DNA from 2 places in the Pseudoalteromonas sp. P1-30 genome. Region 1 is predicted to be linked to the other one. Evidence: predicted binding sites of a transcription regulator. Region 1 holds the regulator's gene; the other holds the start of a gene.

Region 1 (6,060 bases):
ACCGCTTGCAGGTATTATTAACCCATCAGTGGTTGACCCGTCACTTGCAAACCGCGACATACTTATTATGTTAGGTGCTACGCTTGCGCTTATTATTATGTCATTGAACTTTAGAGGTTCTCAGCGTATCAATAGAGTAGAAGGTGGCCTATTACTCATCGCATTTTTGGCGTACCAAGGTTATATTTTTAGTCAAGTAGGGTAACAATGGCACAACTAAATTTTATAGAGCAAGGTTTACGCGTATTAAACATTGAACGCCAAGCGCTTGCTGATATTACACAATACGTTGACGAAAACTTTCATAGTGCGTGTCAGCTCATGTTTGATTGCCAAGGCCGCATTATTGTTATTGGCATGGGTAAATCAGGCCATATTGGTAATAAAATTGCTGCTACCCTTGCAAGTACAGGCAGCCCTGCTTTTTTTGTTCACCCAGGCGAAGCAAGCCATGGTGATTTAGGCATGATAACCAAAAATGACGTGGTTATGCTTATATCAAACTCGGGCGAAACCAGCGAAGTACTTAATATTATTCCGGTGCTTAAACGCCTTGGTGCAAAAATAATATCGATGACGGGCAACCCGCTCTCTACTATGGCAACACTTGCCGATGTGCACGTATGCATAAAAGTAGAACAAGAAGCCTGTTTATTAGGTTTAGCGCCTACAGCAAGCACCACAGCTACTTTAGCAATGGGTGATGCAATGGCGGTTGCGCTTTTAGAAGCACGCGGCTTTACCGCCGATGACTTTGCACTCTCTCACCCTGGTGGCAGTTTAGGTAAGCGATTGTTGCTCACTTTAAAAGATGTAATGCACAGCGGCACAAACACCCCTATTATAGGTGTAACGCAAACAATTAAAGACGCGTTAATAGAAATGTCAGCCAAAGGGCTGGGTATGACCGCTATTGTAGATAACAATCAACAGCTTGCAGGCCTTTTTACCGACGGTGACTTACGCCGTATTTTAGAGCAAAGAGTGGATATACATAGCACCGCTATTAGCCAGGTTATGACTAAGTCATGCACAACCGCCACGGCCGATATACTTGCAGCTGAAGCCCTAAACATAATGGAAAATAAACGTATTAATGGTTTAATTGTTGTCAATGATAAAAACCAGCCAATAGGCGCCTTAAATATGCAAGACCTCTTAAAAGCAGGAGTATTATAAATGCAATTTGAAGATCTCTATCAACCGCTAAGCGATGATGCCAAAGCACGCGCCAAAAAAGTAAAACTACTCATATGCGACATTGATGGTGTATTTTCTGATGGCCGAATTTACCTCGGTAACCAAGGCGAAGAATTAAAAGCATTTAATACAAAAGATGGTTTTGGCATTAAAGCGCTGATCAATAGCGGTTTTGAAGTTGCGGTCATTACGGGGCGTCACTCAAAAATAGTGCAAACTCGCATGAGCAGCTTAACCGTACAGCACATTTATCAAGGCCAAGAAGACAAACTTATTGCTTATCAAGAACTCAAAAACACTTTAAAGTTAACTGATGAACAAATAGCCTATATTGGTGACGATGGCCCTGACATGCCAGTAATGGAGCGCGTTGGCTTTGCCGTTGCAGTAAACGATGCGCACCCGCTTATTAAGCGCTTATCGCATTACACTACGCAAATGCCTGGCGGCTTTGGCGCCGTTAGAGAGCTCACAGACTTACTTATGCTAGAGAATGGCATAGCGCTTACAACACAAGGCACCAGTTCATGAATGCAGCACGCGTTATACTCAGTGCGTTATTCATCGGCTGTATGGTTTGGCTTTGGTACCCTTATTTTACCCAAACCAATGTAGCGCCAGAGCAAGAACCTGAAGTAATTGCAAAGCCCGATTACACCGCTATAGAGCTTAAGCAAACAGCCTATGACGAGCAAGGCAAAATAAGCCATAAAGTCACAGCGGCTAAAATGGAGCTTTACCAACAGCTTGGTTTTACGTTTTTTGAAAAACCTATTTTCACCTTGTATAACGAAAAGCAAACATGGCGAATAAATGCAGACGAAGCAACGCTTTACGAAGATAAACAACTTATTTTAGAAGGCAATGTGGTTGCTAAAAATTTAGTTGATAACGCCATGATAGATAACATCGATGCCGATAACATCGAAGTCGACATTAAAGCGCTAACAATGCGCTCTGAGCAGCCAGTGGTTGTCACTGGGCCTAATTTAAAAATTGTCGGTAAAGGCCTTGAAGCCGATTTAAAAACCGAAGTAATAAAACTAATTAACCATACGCGAACAATATATTATGACCAATAAACTCACTAAAATACTTATTATCCCATCGCTAATGCTTGCATTTAGCGCCTCTGCTGCTGAGCCTGCTGCTCAACCGCCAGCAAATCAAATTTCTATTAGTGCAGACCGTCAAGAAGGCCAACTTAAAGAAAACGTAGGTATTTTTGAAAAGAACGTCGAAATTGTGCATGGCAATCGCAAAATTACAGCCGACCGACTTGAAGTACATAAACGTGAAGACTTAGGGGATAACAAACAACTCCTTATTGCCACTGGCAGCCCAGCCTACTTCGAAGAAAAACAAGACGATGGTACCGTAATGAGCGCCAGTGCAAACGAAGTACGTTACGACGTAGCAAAGCGCTTTTTAACGCTTGTTGGCGATGCTGAAGTCGCACAAGCCGGTCAAAAAATTAATGCTAAAAGTATTACCTACGATATGCAGCAGCAGCTTATTAGCGCAGAAAAAGACGAAAACTCTACGGATCGTGTCCACACAATTTTAGTGCCTGTTGAAGCAAAAATTAAAGAAAAAACAGGTAACGAAGGTCAACCATGAGCACCTTAAAAGCAGAACTATTAGCAAAAAGCTATAAAGGCCGCCAAGTTGTAAAAAATGTAGGCCTTGAGGTAGAAGCCGGCAGCATTGTTGGCTTATTGGGCCCTAATGGCGCAGGTAAAACCACCACCTTTTACATGATTGTAGGATTAGTACCTAGCGACAAAGGTAAAATTTCTATTGATGATAACGACATTACGTTATTACCTATGCACAGCCGCGCCCGCTTAGGCATTGGCTATTTGCCGCAAGAGTCATCAATATTTAGAAAGCTGACAGTTTATCAAAACCTAATGGCGATTTTAGAAACGCGTAAAGAGCTCAATAAAGCCGCGCGAGAAGAAACGCTTAACAACTTACTTGATGAATTTAGTATTCAGCATATTCGCGATAGCCAAGGTATGGCGCTTTCTGGTGGTGAACGCCGCCGTGTAGAAATTGCCAGAGCACTGGCAGCGAACCCTAAATTTATTTTATTGGATGAGCCTTTTGCTGGTGTTGATCCGATTTCAGTGTTAGATATAAAGAAAATAATAGAACATCTTAAAAACCGTGGCATTGGCGTATTAATTACCGATCACAATGTAAGAGAAACCCTTGATGTTTGTGAAAAAGCCTACATTGTTTCTCATGGGGAGCTAATTGCATCTGGCACCCCAGAACACGTATTAAATGACAAAACTGTACGCGATGTTTATTTAGGCGAGCAATTTAGGCTGTAACATTTAAGCCACACCTACAAGCATCTGCTAATATTAATTATAACAACATAAAAGGATTGTTAGAGATACATGAGGCAATCATTACAGCTGCGCATGGGCCAGCAACTTACAATGACTCCACAATTGCAACAAGCGATTCGCTTGCTGCAGCTCAGTACATTGGATCTCCAGCAAGAAATACAAGAAGCACTTGATAGCAACCCGCTATTAGAAGTAGAAGAGCAAGATTACACGGAAGAGTCGGCTGGAAAAAATGAACAAAAAGCAGATACGGATGATGTAACCGTAAGCGCATCGGCTGACGATACAACCAGCGAGTACGAGCAAGACAGTGGCGAAGCTTTAAATAAAGACACCGTTAGCGATGATATGGCAATGGATGTAACTTGGGATGAGTACATGAGCGCAGCCCCTGCTGCATCCTCAGGCCCAATGCCAGAAGATGAGTCTATTTATCAAGGTGCCTCTACTGAAACGCTACATGAGTATTTAATGTGGCAGCTTCAGCTTACTCCTTTTAGCCCAACAGACGAAGCCATTGCTATTGCCATTGTAGAAGCTGTAGATGACTCGGGTATTTTAACGCTAAGTTGTGAAGAAATTTTAGAAAGCTTTAACCAAGAAAACGATGACGAAGTTGAAGTTGAACTTGATGAAATAGAAGCCGTTTTAAAGCGTATTCAGTTATTTGACCCTGTAGGTATAGCCGCTCGCAGTTTACAAGAGTGCTTGTGTATTCAGCTAAACCAGTTTGATAAAGACACCCCTTTTATAGAACAAACTAAAATGATCTTAACCGATCACATTGATCTATTAGCGGCACGCGACTATCGTACATTAATGAAAAAGACTAAGCTTAAAGAAGACGAGCTTAAAGAGGTCATGACCCTAATACATACCCTCAACCCAAAACCTGCAGATACAATAGTAAGGGAAGAGTCGGAGTATGTAATACCAGATGTATCGGTTAAAAAAATAAAAGGCCGCTGGGTGGTAGAGCTAAACCCAGATAGCATGCCAAAAATACGCGTAAATAGTCAGTACGCGGCTATGTCACGTACCGTAAAATCAAGTGGTGATAGCCAGTTTATTCGCTCTCACTTACAAGAAGCTAAATGGTTTATAAAAAGCCTTGAAAGCAGAAACGACACGCTGCTTAAGGTAACAAACTGTATTGTAAAACAGCAACAGGCATTTTTTGAACATGGCCCAGAAGCCATGAAGCCAATGGTTTTAAACGATGTTGCTGAAATGGTAGAAATGCATGAATCGACAATTTCGCGTGTTACTACGCAAAAATATATGCATACGCCACGTGGTATTTTTGAGCTTAAGTATTTTTTCTCAAGCCACGTAAGCACTGAAAACGGCGGCGAGTGTTCATCAACCGCAATACGTGCCCTAATTAAAAAGCTAATTGCCGCGGAAAACTCAGCTAAACCATTGAGTGATAGTAAAATTGCGGATATATTGGCAGAGCAAGGAATTAAAGTAGCTAGACGCACAATAGCAAAATACCGTGAATCGCTAGCTATTCCACCGTCAAATCAGAGAAAGAGTTTGATATAAGACGTAAAAAACAAAGAGGAAATGCTTATGCAACTAAACCTAACTGGTCGTCACGTAGAAGTAACTGATTCACTTAGAGACTATGTAAATAATAAATTTGCAAAGCTAGAAAGGCACTCAGATCATATTAGCAATGTGCATGTCATTCTCGATGTAGAAAAACTCAACCAAAAAGCAGAAGCGACTATTCATGTAAGTGGCGCAGATTTATTTGCCTCAACAGAGCACCAAGATATGTATGCCGCTATAGACTCGTTGATTGACAAGCTCGATCGTCAAGTCATAAAACATAAAGAGAAGCTTGCTAGACACTAATATTATGAAATTAAGTACATTAGTATGCCAGGACTGCAGCAAAGCTGCGGTCCTTTTTAGTAGTAAAAAAAGAATTTTAGAGTTTATCAGTGAGCTTGCTCATGAAAAGCTCCCCTACTTACCACAACAAGATATTCTTAATGCGCTGGCAAGCAGAGAAAAGCTAGGCAGTACTGGCATTGGCCGGGGGATCGCCATTCCTCATGGCAGAATGGGTGGCGTAGAAGAGCCGCTGGCTTTAGTACTTGTTAGCGACACGCCTGTTAACTTTGACGCTATTGATAACTGCCCTGTTGATATTTTTGTTGCACTCATCGTACCAGATGGCGATAACCAACAGCACCTAAAGACTCTGGCAACCATAGCTGATAAACTGAGCAACAAAGAATTTTGTAAACAGCTGCGCAGTGCTAAAACCGATGCAGAGCTGTACCAAGTAATTGTTGATCAATCGTAGTAAATACTAAGGGCTATAAATGGAGTTAATTATCATAAGCGGCCGTTCTGGTTCAGGTAAGTCGGTTGCTTTACGCGTGGTTGAAGATTTAGGCTATTATTGCGTAGATAATATTCCGGTCAACTTACTGCCCTCTTTAGTGCGAAGTGTTTCAGATAACTATGACAAAATAGCCGT
Region 2 (6,060 bases), on a different contig from region 1:
AACAGTGGCATTGGCCAATCACTTAACCGCAGCATTAAAAAAAGCAAAGCCAGTTTACAAAGTTGGGGTGAGCAAGATATGCCTGCGGTACTTGAGCATTTGCAAAGGGTATTTCCTAATACGCAGTATCATTTAGTGGGTCATAGCGCCGGTGGGCAATTAGTGGGGCTAATGCATAACGCTAACGAGCTAAGCTCCGCGTTTAATTTTGCTTGCTCGTCAGGTAAATTAACTAATATGAGCTTAGCGTACCAGGTTAAAGCGCACTTTTTTATGAATGGGGTTATTCCTCTTAGTAATGCCTTGTTTGGTCATACTAAATCGCAGTGGTTTGGCATGGGCGAGCCACTACCTAAAGGCGTAGCTAAACAATGGCGCAAATGGTGTAACGCCCAAGGGTATGTGCAATCAGCATTTGGTGATACCGTATTTCAACACTGTTACAACACGCTTTCTATGCCCTCAATATGGGTTAATGCTACCGATGACGATATTGCTAACAATGCAAATGTTGCCGATATGCTCTCGGTTTTTCCTAAATTAAAAGCACAAACCCTAACCTTAAACCCACACGACTATGGTTTGAAGGAAATTGGCCATATGAAATTTTTTAGCAAAAGATCTGACGGATTATGGCCACTTGCGCTTAACTGGCTAAACAAACACAGTTAAAAAAGGATGCGTTTACTCCGTAAATTTGCACCGTTAATTTACGGCGTTGATTTGCTTTTTAACTGGTTTTTCACGCGTTACGAAATAGCATACGAGTGAGCCGCCAGTTACCATTATTACTCCTTGCCAAAACGAGGCACTAAGGGTAATAGATAAATAAAGCGCCGAAATAATCGCTGAAAAAACCGGCGTAAAATACGAAAGCGTACCAAGCAACATTAAGTTACCGCCAATAATAGCTTGGTTCCAAAGAGCATACCCGCTGCCAACAACCACACCAGCTAGCACAAGCGTTACGGTCGCGTGCAGTGTAAAGGTCATTTTTGGCTCGTCACTTAATCCATACAACACCCATAAGCTTAGTGCTGTGGCGATAAAAAACAGCACAATGGCATTTTGCCCATTGCTATTTTTTTGAGTAATTACACAGTAAACAGACCAAATAAAAGGTGCTACAAACGCCAACAAGTAGGCTATTGGGTTACTGGCAAAATTGCCCATAATACTATTAAGTGATAACCCACTATCGCCACCAACGCACCAAGCCACACCAAAAAAAGCGAGTAGCATACCGGGGTAAATCCAAACACTTACTTTACTACGGTTAACTATAATACTGAGCAAAATGGTAAGTGTGGGCCATAAATAATTTATAACCGCCATTTCTACCGCTTGGTGGCGATTATTAGCAAGCCCTACAAACAGCGCTAAACACACCTCGTAAAGTGCAAATAAAGCAGTACCCCAAATAATATAGCGCTTATTAAACCCAGCAAACTTGGGCCGTCCCATTACCAAAATTAAAAACAGCGCGCTTACACTGTACATAAGCGCTGCCCCACCTATGGGGCCAAATAACTCCGAAACATCCCTGAGCAGAGCCACTAAACAACTCCATAATAAAATAGCGGCAATGCCATAAAGCGTGTATTTATGATTAGAAAAAAAGTCCATTAACTACCTAAAAGTACTACTTACGTTTGACGTTACGCTAACAGTAATTAGTGGGTTAAACAATTGTTGCTCATCATTTATTGTTATAAAGATGTTTTTGGCCTGCACTTAAGCGTTTGACCTTTTGGTCAGTAAAGTTACAATCATTCAACACGTTAAAAACAGCATCGCCATAATGAGCACACAAACAAAGCCAAATAAAAAAGAACTCACCCGAGTAAAAAACCAAACATTAATACTCGATGCCGCCGAGCAATTGTTTTCTCAGCTTGGTTACGATGGCACCAGTATGAGTATGGTTGCTAAAGAAGCAGGCGTTCCTAAGGCCAATATTTTATATTATTTTAAAAGCAAAGACGGCCTATACGAAAACGTAATAGACCGCATTATTGCACACTGGAACTTAGGCTTAGATAACGTAACCCCTGAGGACGACCCTGCACATGTGCTGTATCACTATATTAAAAGCAAAGTCATACTTGCCGTAAACCAGCCGCTGCAATCACGTTTATTTGCCAGTGAAATACTGCGCGGCGCTCCTTATTTGCAAAACTACTTTAGAACCAACACACGCCCGTGGGTAAAACAAAAGGTAGACGTGTTTCAGGCCTGGATAGATGCAAACAAAATGGATAATGTTGACCCTTACCATTTATTATTTACCATTTGGTCAACTACGCAGTACTACGCCGATTTTCAGGCCGAAGTGCTACTGGTTATGAACAAATTAGAATACGACGAAACCGATGTGGCACAAATAACGCAATCAACTGCCCACATAATTTTAAAAGGTATTGGTTTAAAAATACCTGAGCACAGTGAGGCTTAACCCATGGATAATTTTACTACCCCAGACTTATTTGACGATCACCGCAATAGCGTACAAGTAGCCGACAGCGGCCTGCGCCACTTTGGTAAAAAAACCACGTTTAGTGGCCAAGCAGTTACCGTTACTTGCCCAGACGATAACTCGTTTGCCGCCGATATACTGCATGAAAACGGCAAGGGTAAAGTACTGGTTATTGACGGCTTTGCTAGCAAACGCTTTGCTTTTATAGGCGATATTATGGCGGAGCGCGCGTTAAAAAACGGCTGGGAAGGCGTGATTATTAACGGCTGTTGTCGCGACATTGAAATACTTGCCACTATGGATTTACCGGTTATGGCACTGGGCTCAACCCCGCGCAGTACATTAAAGCGTGGCTTTGGAGATAAAAATCAAACAGTGACCATGCTTAGTACCACAATTAACCCTAACGATTGGCTATACGCCGATGTAAATGGCTTAATTATTAGCCCTAACGCATTACTATAAACGCCACATTTGCAACCAAGTTGGTGCAATCACGCACCAACTTGGTGTGTTTTCACCTCTAAATTACGCCTTCTTTAATACTTATATTTTTATAAATATCTGCTAAACCCCATACAAACCAAACAAAACCTGACCGAACGGACAACTTTATTGCATTTGGCATTGCTTTTGCTTAGCTTTTAGGCAATATAATAGCTAACCGATTAAAAAGCGGATCAGGCTCTGTAAAATAAAAATAAGATGTTACGCAGTGGGCTGAAAAATAATAATAACTAATTCGTCTTTTTAATCACCCTAAATCTGATTATAACCAGTTGGTCAGATTTACTTTATAACGAGTGGTGATATGAGTACCAAAACACATAATAATTTTACCGGTATTTTTTGTGACCATGGCCCTAACGCATGGCAAACACAAACCCACGGCACACTTGTAAATAAGCGCCTTGCAGTAAAAGATGTATTTGCTGTTAAAGGCGAGCGCAACAGCGCAGGTAACCCAAGCTGGTTTAAAGCAGCAAAACCTGCACAGCAAACAGCAAGTGCCGTAAACAAACTAATGAATGAGGGTTGTCGCTTTACAGGCTTTACCCATACCGATGAGCTGGCTTACAGCTTAGAGGGCAATAACATTCACTATGGTGCAGCACAAAACCCAAAACTTAAAGGCCATGCAAGTGGCGGCTCAAGTATGGGCTCGGCAGCAGCTGTGGCGGTTAACCTAGCCGATATTGGCTTAGGCACTGATACTGGTGGCTCTATAAGGATACCGGCAAGTTATTGTGGCTTATTTGGTATAAGGCCAAGCCATAACGTAATTGAAAAAGATGGCCTAATTCCGCTAGCGCCCCCATTTGATACCATTGGCTGGCTTACGCAAAATGCAGAGCTGCTAAGCGATGTAGGCAATGTACTGTTACCAAATCAAGCTATTAATAACGTTGATACCTTAGTTATTTGCGAGCCATTATTTGAGCTGGTTGACCCTGCTTTACAAGCCCCGCTTAAACAATTACTTGAAAAAACCAAACCTTATTTTAAACACCATAAAGAATTTGAACTGCCTAACAGCAGCTTATTAAGCGAACTGGCTGACAGCTTTAGAATACTGCAAGGGCGAGCAATCGCAAAAACGCATAAAGATTGGCTTCAATTGCCTGGGCAACTTCCCCAGTTTGCTCCGGCAATTGCGGCACGTTTTAACATGGCGCTTGCCCTAACCGCCCAAGAAGAGCAAGAAGCACTAAATGTACAAACCCAATGGCAAACACTAATCGCTAAAAACCTAAACACAAACAATTGTTTATTTTTGCCAACCACACCCACAACTGCACCTAAATTGGGCGCCGACACAAGCGCCTTACGTATGCAAATAATTACCTTATCGGCCATTGCGGGCTTGACCCGCTCGGCGCAAGTACACTTACCATTGGCTAATTTAGAAAATGGCCACCCGTATGGGTTTTCATTAATGATGAGCCACGGCAACGATAAAAGCCTACTTGCCTGCGTACAACAATTAGCTGCCCACTTTAAACAGGACACACTTGCATGAGCACACACAACATTGCCTTTACTGCCCCGCATTTTGCAGCAACCGAGGCAGGCACCTTAATACTAAAACAAGGCGGTACAGCCACCGAAGCCATGGTAGCGGCAGCGGCTGCTATTAGCGTGGTATATCCGCATATGAACTCAATTGGCGGCGACAGTTTTTGGCTTATTGATAATCCAAACCAAAGTATACCCACTGCCATTGATGCCTGCGGGCGCGCACCAAACGATATAAGCGCCTATAGCAATGAGCCACACATACCAGAGCGCGGCGGTTTAAGCGCATTGACCCAAGCTGCAACATTACGCGGCTGGCAAAAAGCCCTTGCGGTAGATGAGCACGCAGCTCTTTCGCTAAGTACTATTTTAGCCCCAGCCATAAAGCTCGCGCGCGAAGGCTTTACAGTATCTAAAAGCTTGCAAGCAGGCTGCGAAAAGCTTGCCACTGCTTCAAACACTAATGCTGCATTCAAAGAACTTTACATACCTAATGGTAAACCGTTGCAAGCGGGCCAACATTTTAAAAACCCAAAACTTGCCAGTACCTTTGAGCACTTAGCCGAGCATGGCTTAAATGCCTTTTACCAAGGCCCTTTAGCAGAGTCGTTTGCAAACGATTTAGATGCCGCAGGCAGTGCAATTACACGCGCTGACATTGCCAATACGCAGGCCGATTTAGTAACGCCGCTCAGTGCTAATTTATCGGGCATACAGTGTTATAACTTACCCGCCCCCACACAAGGCGTACATTCTCTGCAAATAATTGGCGCTGTTAATAAACTAAAACATTTAGCCAAAACAGAGGCTGATTGGATGCACTTAATTGTTGAGGCAACCAAACAAAGCTTTACTCACCGCCCTACACTTTGGGCCGACCCAGACGCGCTTGGCGATGATTATAAAAACGCATTAACTGATGAGCGCTTAAGTGCGCTTGCCAGCAATATAGATATGAGCCAAGCCAAGCAATGGCCATTTAATGCAGAGCCAGGCGATACCGTTTGGATGGCCGCACGGGATAAAAACGGCCAACTAGTAAGCTTTATTCAAAGTGTTTACTGGGAATTTGGCAGCGGCATTTTGATGAGCGAAGGCGGCTTTGTGTGGAATAACCGCGGTTTAAGTTTTAGTTTAAATAGCAACGATGCCAATGCCTTAAAAGCGCATAAAAAACCGGCTCATACACTCAACCCTGCTTTAGCAAAATTTGACGATGGTAGGCGCCTTGCCTACGGCACCATGGGCGGCGAAGGCCAGCCACAAACACAAGCTGCTGTATTTAGTGGTTACGCATGGCGTAATAAATCAATTACCCAAGCAGTAAGCGATCCGCGTTGGTTATTAGGGCGCACCTGGGGCGATACAAGCACAAATTTAAAGGTAGAGCAAAGCTTAGTAATTCAAGTTAAACATGAATTAAATCAACGTGACCACGACTGGGTAAGCGTTGATAATAACAATGAAATGATGGGTCATGCAGGTGCCATTTTAGATACGCCTACCAGCCTTGAAGCAGCCACCGATCCTCGTTCAGATGGTCGCGCAACAGTAACTACAGCAGGAAC

The links. The regulator sigma-54, encoded in region 1, starts transcription at its own class of promoters, with help from an activator protein. The targets are predictions, from matches to a motif close to GTTGGCACGNNNNTNGNNT.
Region 2: a site for sigma-54 is predicted at 3,097-3,115, ahead of AN395_RS00660 (amidase family protein). Genes of this name have one in related genera too.

What each region holds. Positions count from the first base shown of each region.
Region 1 covers NZ_LKBC01000002.1:375,767-381,826, reverse strand. Annotated here, with positions in the region: gene AN395_RS05215 (calcium/sodium antiporter) at 1-205, shown strand, start outside; gene AN395_RS05210 (KpsF/GutQ family sugar-phosphate isomerase) at 208-1,179, shown strand; gene kdsC (3-deoxy-manno-octulosonate-8-phosphatase KdsC) at 1,180-1,731, shown strand; gene lptC (LPS export ABC transporter periplasmic protein LptC) at 1,728-2,282, shown strand; gene lptA (lipopolysaccharide transport periplasmic protein LptA) at 2,272-2,820, shown strand; gene lptB (LPS export ABC transporter ATP-binding protein) at 2,817-3,542, shown strand; gene AN395_RS05185 (RNA polymerase factor sigma-54) at 3,612-5,111, shown strand; gene hpf (ribosome hibernation promoting factor) at 5,139-5,426, shown strand; gene AN395_RS05175 (PTS sugar transporter subunit IIA) at 5,431-5,883, shown strand; gene rapZ (RNase adapter RapZ) at 5,903-6,060, shown strand, end outside.
Region 2 covers NZ_LKBC01000001.1:140,973-147,032, reverse strand. Annotated here, with positions in the region: gene AN395_RS00680 (alpha/beta fold hydrolase) at 1-672, shown strand, start outside; gene yddG (aromatic amino acid DMT transporter YddG) at 706-1,626, opposite strand; gene AN395_RS00670 (TetR/AcrR family transcriptional regulator) at 1,802-2,455, shown strand; gene AN395_RS00665 (putative 4-hydroxy-4-methyl-2-oxoglutarate aldolase) at 2,459-2,941, shown strand; gene AN395_RS00660 (amidase family protein) at 3,288-4,496, shown strand; gene AN395_RS00655 (gamma-glutamyltransferase family protein) at 4,493-6,060, shown strand, end outside.